2 regions of the Agarivorans sp. JK6 genome follow, and region 2 is predicted to be linked to the other one. Evidence: predicted binding sites of a transcription regulator. Region 2 holds the regulator's gene; the other holds the start of a gene.
What was found. Region 2 encodes LexA, which represses DNA repair genes until DNA is damaged. Its sites were predicted from a motif close to TACTGTATNNNNATACAGTA; they were not measured.
Positions count from the first base shown of each region.

Region 1: imuA (translesion DNA synthesis-associated protein ImuA) is a predicted target of LexA. The motif match lies at 2,159-2,178, and genes of this name have one in related genera.

Region 1 is NZ_CP113525.1:2,043,346-2,046,774, forward strand. Features, by position in the region: gene OV592_RS09595 (error-prone DNA polymerase) at 1-72, opposite strand, end outside; gene OV592_RS09600 (Y-family DNA polymerase) at 72-1,454, opposite strand; gene imuA (translesion DNA synthesis-associated protein ImuA) at 1,482-2,108, opposite strand; gene fbp (class 1 fructose-bisphosphatase) at 2,330-3,340, shown strand; gene OV592_RS09615 (DUF1853 family protein) at 3,343-3,429, opposite strand, start outside.
Region 2 is NZ_CP113525.1:414,273-417,701, reverse strand. Features, by position in the region: gene coxB (cytochrome c oxidase subunit II) at 1-734, opposite strand, end outside; gene lexA (transcriptional repressor LexA) at 1,026-1,673, opposite strand; gene OV592_RS01915 (cytosolic protein) at 2,026-2,364, shown strand; gene OV592_RS01910 (homocysteine S-methyltransferase family protein) at 2,964-3,429, shown strand, end outside.

The DNA of each region.
Region 1 (3,429 bases), 1.6 Mb from region 2:
TGGGTGTGAAGCGCCGTATAAAAAACTAAAGTTACTCTGGGCATTAAGCTCGGCGAAAAGTGAGTGATTCATTAGGCAAACCAGCCGTGCAGGTACCACTGTTGTTTTTCTTGGCATACCCAAGCCAGGCCTTGATTGGGACTTTGCGCCATGTAGTAATCTCGGTTAATGCTTTGTTCATCCCACCACCCGCTAGCGATGCGTTCGGGCTCAGAGAGTAGGATGTAATGTTCAATATTGATTGGTTTTAGCTGCGGCAGTAACCAGCAAGGGCGAGCAAACTGTTTAGGGTAATTAAGTGTCTCATGCCGAGACAAAGGCTGGTATTGGCTGGCGAATTCGGGGCGAAAATCTGCTTGGCAGCTTAAGCGGCTAATTGCTTGCTCGCCCAAACGCACACTTAATTGGTCAAACAGCAAGCTATCACTAATGGGTTGCTGTTGTTCAAACAAACCGGTGATTTGGTGGCCAAGAGGATAAAGGGCTTGGCAATCTAAGCTAAACTCAATCACCGCAGCTGCTAGGCGAGTAGATTCTAACTTTAAGCGAAATAGTGCTAGCCAATCTTGGCTGGTTTGTAATAAACGAGCACTTTTTAAGATAATTTGTTCGCTGGGTTTATCTCTAAAATTTAAGTGCAGTACTAATATATTGCTACAAAGCTGGTGTTGTCTTAACCACTGCTGAAAATGCTGGCAAGCTTGTTTTAGTGAAAACATTAAACCTTGAATTGTGTGGGTTTCGGCCAACAACGGAAAACGTTGCTGGTAATGGGCTTGTGATGTGATGAAGCGCAGTGGAGTCGTTAATCGTCCATAGGCTTGATCGAGTAACGCTAGGCTATCTTCGCCTAAACGTTTACGCAGCTCTGGCCGAGGTAAACCATTAAGCTGTTTAATGGTATATAAGCCCATCGCTTGTAAAGCCGTGATTTGGTGAGAGGGTAAGTCGCTAAAGTTCAGTGGTAAATCTGCTAGCTGAGTAATTCCCGGTCCTGCTTGCTTAATATCTTTTGAGCGAGCTAACCAGCGGGCAGCTATCGCGCTATGGGCATGGGCAATACGAAAGCTAAGCTGTTGTTGCTGATAGTGTTGTACCAACTTAGACACATGCTGCTCTGGTTTAGGGTAAATGGTATGCATACCGGCACCACTTATATATAAGCCATTATCGGGATGAGTGGCGACTTGAGCGCAATAGTGCAAAGCCTGTTGAGCTAAATCCATAAAGTAAGCATCGCAAGATAAATCGCTTTGTTGGTATAAGCAGAGCTGAGGTGCTAGCTGATAAGCCGTATTGAGTGAGCAGCCTAAATACACCCCCAAATTATGTGCGACTTGGTTTAACTGAATAATTTGCTTGTTGTGGTGTATTGCCAAGGCTTGTTGGCTGGGGTGCTCGCGTTGTAGTAGGTCCAACGCGAGCTGGGGAAAATCAAGGTAAATCCAATACATGTTGCACTTGCATAAAAGGCATCGGCATTAATTAAGTCGTGGAATATGTTGCTCATAGAGCGGGGCGCCGCCACGACGTTTTAGCAGATGGTAGTTAATGTGTTCTGGTGACTTGCTAGGGTGCAAGGCCATTCTTACGCTGGCGCTAGAGCTTTGCTGTTGTTGCTGTAGCGGTCTAAATAAATAACTTAAGCAATCTCCTTGTTCTGCTGCTAACTGCAAGCGGCGGCTGGCTTTTAAATCTAAGCCGTCTAACCAGCCTAATACTGCGCTACAAGAGCCACTTTTTAATGCTTGCTCAATGGTCCACAGGGCATCGCTACACTGCTCAGGTCGAATAACAATGACTTTACTAATATCTACGCCGTGCTGTTGTAGTGCAGGGGCATTAGGCATAAATGGCGGTGCAACCCAAATAATCCAGCGCGATTGTTGACTAAGCTTAGCTAGAGCAGGAAGCAATAATTGTAACTCGCCAATGCCATGTTTTTCGTACAACACTTCGGTGATGCCGCCCTGTGGCCAACCATGGTTAGGTAGTTGTTGGTCGAGTTGTGCAAAGCCACTTGAATGAACATCAAGATGACTGTGTTGCCATTGGCTGCCTTGCCATACCTTGTTGCTTTGTAGCAGTTGTTCAATTTGTTGTGCCATTGTTCGCTCCATGCTCTAAGTCAATGTCGAAGTTTAACTGTGTTTTTATACAGTGTATGTATATACAGTATTCTTTGTTTGGAGATTTTGCAAATATTTTTTTTGCTTTATATGTATGACAATTAAACTGATGTGCTAGTAATTTTTCGTAAATACTTGCAAAATAACATTGAAGGCTGAAAAGGTTTTCATAGGAAGCGTGCTAATAAATAGGGATTAAAATGATAACTCTTGGTGAATACATAATAGAAAAACAACACCAGTTTCCCGATGCCACAGGGGAGCTTACTCAGCTATTAGGGGCTATTCGTTTAGCCGCTAAAGTAGTTAACCGTGAGATCAACAAAGCAGGGTTAGTTGATATTATCGGCGCTACTGGCGTAGAAAATGTGCAAGGAGAAGTGCAACAAAAATTAGATTTATATGCGAACGAGAAATTTAAAGCTGCGCTTGAGGCGCGTGGTGAGGTATGTGGCGTAGCCTCAGAAGAAGAGGATGAGTTTGTTAGTTTTGACAGTGCTCGTTCTATCGACAGTAAATACGTTGTGCTAATGGATCCTTTAGACGGTTCCTCAAATATTGACGTAAATGTGTCGGTTGGGACCATTTTCTCAATTTATAAGCGTATCAGCCCTTGTGGTGCGCCAGCAGTATTAGAGGACTTTTTGCAACCGGGTCATCGCCAAGTTGCTGCAGGATATGTGGTATATGGTTCATCGACGATGCTGGTGTATACCACAGGTCATGGGGTACATGGTTTTACCTGTGATCCATCGTTAGGGGTGTTTTACCTGTCTCATGAGAATATGACCATTCCTGATGACGGGGTAATTTACTCAATCAATGAAGGTAATTATCTTAAGTTTCCAACTGGGGTTAAGAAGTACTTAAAGTACTGCCAAGAAATTGAACCAGAAACCAATCGACCTTATACCTCGCGTTACATTGGATCTTTAGTGTCTGATTTTCACCGCAACTTGCTAAAAGGCGGAATTTACATCTACCCCTCAACGGCCTCTGCACCTAAAGGGAAGTTACGTTTATTGTATGAATGTAATCCGATGGCCTTTTTGATTGAGCAAGCAGGGGGCAAGGCCAGTGATGGCTTTACTCGTATTATGGATATTGAACCAGAAGAGCTGCATCAGCGGGTTCCCTTCTTTTGTGGCAGTAAACATATGGTTGAAACCGTTGAAGAGATGATGCGAGAGTATTCATCTGAAGAACAGTAAAACTAGCTCTTAATATTGTTTGCCCTGGTGAGCCAATCATCAGGGCAAACAAAGATACGCTTTTCCTGCTGCTTTGCTTGCTCTGGTAA
Region 2 (3,429 bases):
TCTTCTTCGGCTAACCAAACATCGTAATCGGCCTGCGTTTTAGCGATAACCACAATCGGCATAAAGCCGTGGTCTTTACCACATAACTCAGCACACTGGCCGCGGTATATGCCGGGTTTATCAATGATGGTCCAAGCCTCATTAATAAAACCTGGGTTGGCGTCTTTCTTAACTGCAAAATCCGGTACCCACCAGGAGTGGATAACATCTTCCGAAGTCATCAAAAAGCGTACTTTTTTATCGATGGGCAATACCAGCGGTCGGTCTACCTCAAGCAAGTAGTTTTTGCGTTTTTCCAGCTTGCCGTTAACTTCATCCATATCAGATGCCAGCACACTGTAAAATTCCAGTTCACGGTCAAAGTATTTGTAATGCCACTTCCACTGGGAACCTGTTACTTGAATGGTGATATCGGCATCGGAAGGATCTTCCATGGCCAACAGGGTTTTAGTGGCAGGAATCGCCATCCCAATCAAAATAATGAAAGGAACGATGGTCCAAATAATTTCTACTTTGGTACTTTCATGAAATTGAGCCGGCTTGGCTCCTTTAGACTTGCGATGATGAAAAATAGCCCAGAACATGGCGCCAAACACCAGCACCCCAATAGCACAACAAATATAAAAAATTGTCATGTGCAGGCCATAAACCTGCTCACTAATGGCGGTAACACCCGGACGTAAGTTGAATGACATTTCTTGCGCAAATACTTGCGACGAAAAGAATGTCAGCATTATTAGCTGAATCCATCGGCCCACAGCGCTCTCCTTTGCTAGTAGCCAACGACAACAACTCTCCAAACTAGGAAAGTAGCTGCAGAAAAAGGGAAATCCCCCACCCCAAAAGTAGTAGACAGCAACAGCTAAATACAAGCTACTGCTTATAAATTAACCCCTAAGTTAAAGAAATGTAAATATATTGTTGAGATTTTTATGGATAAACACAAAAGATGTGATGCTAACGACAAAAGCCCAAATCGGGCTGATTTGGGCTTAAAAAGAGCGGAACTTATTGCTATGTAAGGCTTACATCCAATCGGCAGTGCGAATAATACCTACCGCCAAGCCTTCGATTTCGATGCTTTGATACTCTAAATCAACTTCAATAGTTGAGAGCTCTTCATTCTCTGGGTGCAAGTAAACCATTTTACCGTCGCGCTCAAAACGCTTAACCGTAACATCGTCTTCTAAACGTGCCACCACCACTTGCCCATTATGAACATTATTGGTTTTGTGCACCGCTAACAAGTCACCATCCATAATGCCGATGTCTTTCATACTCATTCCCTGCACCCGCAGTAAATAATCAGCATGAGGATTAAACAAGTTAGCATCTACCGCATAGTGCGACTCTACATGCTCCTGCGCCAAAATAGGCTCGCCTGCAGCCACTTGGCCGATTAAGGGTAAACCGGGTTCTAAGTCTTCGGCCACTGGCTCATTAGCGCTGGCTGGCAAATACTCTTCACTAATGCGAATACCGCGCGAAGCTCCAGGGATCATCTCAATAGCCCCTTTCTTAGCAAGTGCTCGTAGGTGCTCTTCTGCCGCATTAGCGGAACGAAAGCCTAATTCTTTAGCGATCTCTGCACGGGTTGGCGGCATACCCGTTTCGGAAATATGACGACGAATTAATTCAAATACTTCTGTTTGACGGGGTGTTAAGGGCTTCATAGTCTACCTGTAAGTTTATACAGCACACTGTTAGTATATACAGCATGAGCAATGAAGCAAGGATTTATCTAAATCAGTGACTTATTGTAGGTTTCAGTTTCTTTGGAAATCTTTCCGCTACTTTAAAACTACGCTCCAAATTTTGAGTTGTAGATTGCAATGTGATGGAAACTGAGTCAGAAGTAAGATGCTAAGTATCTAGCTAACTCCCCTTTGGGCAAAAGCGTGTTTCAAGTTGACCTCGTGAATGTCCGGAAATGGCACAGAGTTACCGCCTTTAGCAACTAAATCTCTACTACGCTCTTCCCCTGATAGTGATAAAATCGCCGCATCAGAATTACCGAGAAACACTATGTTTATTCATCATGTTAACGGCATCGACTGGCTGGTGATTACAGCTTTTGAAGAACTAAAAACAATGTTTATCGAAGAAGCGGGGGCGATCCCCTCATGCTTCTCTACTGCCAGCGAGCTGAGCCTGATTGATCAAGCCAAGCGCACCCATGGATATTTGCCTACATTCAGCGGCGTAATCACCGATACGGGCACTTTTCAAAGCCAATTTAACGAAGAAGATTTAAACCCACAGCTTGCCTGCTTAGTGGAGGGACGCGGGCGGGTGTTTATCTATCACGGCGGCTTTGTCGCTTTTGTGGATGACGAGCAAACCTTTATTACTCGATTGGACTGACAATTACTTTGTAAGTTGAAACCAGCGAACTGGAATCGCTAAGCATTCATTCGCATGCGTTTCGTTTATTAACAGTGTACGAATTGAATGGAGTTGGGCTCTATATTTAGAGAAAAAAGCAATGCTGCGGTTAACTGGCGAGCAATCCCCCTAGACAAACTGACTTAGAAAGAGTTTTAAAAAAGCGATTTTTGACGCTCAAACATAGCAAAAATTGTTATTTCCACCCCAAACCAAAAAACCAATAAGAAATTGAAAAAATATAGATAAAAAGCTCAAACGCTGGCACCAAAACTATAAGCAAATTTTTAACTAAGAATTTTGCTACTAAACGAAATTCTCGGCCGCGCTAAGCTTGCTAAAATTGAAAGCAACAAGAGATTCCACGAAATGGCTGCCTTCATTTTTCTAAACGATTCTATCCTTAAGCGATGCTTAGACTAAAACACGACGCCTTATAATTCAGAGCTTTTAATCGAACAGCTCTTAGAGGTAAAACCTGCTTCATCAACATGAAAAACTTTCATTATTTAGTTGCTTTATCTGAATTAGACTCATTTATGATAATTAGGGTAATGCGTAGTGGTGGTATAGAAATAATGAGTAAACATGTAGCGGTGTTAGATGGTGGAATGGGCCGAGAACTTAAAAGAATGGGAGCGCCTTTTTCACAACCTTTATGGAGTGCTCAAGCACTGATCGAATCACCTTCCTTAGTACGCCAAGCTAATCAAAACTTTATAGATGCGGGCGCCGAAATAATTACTGTAAACAGCTACGCTTGTGTGCCTTTTCATCTAGGTCAGGAATTATTCGAACGCCAAGGGGCAGTGCTTGCGCAACTGGCGGCTAAGATCGCTAACTCTGTAGCAAAGGGTGCTATAAGCAACAGCCAGCGCTCGATTACGGTTGCTGGGGCCATCCCACCGGTACTAGGCAGTTATCGACCCGATCTGTTTGAACCAAAGCAAGCAATGGGCATACTCGACACTTTGGTAGCAGCTCAAGAACCCCATGTAGATATGTGGATTGCCGAAACCATTTCTATCATTGAGGAGTTTAGTA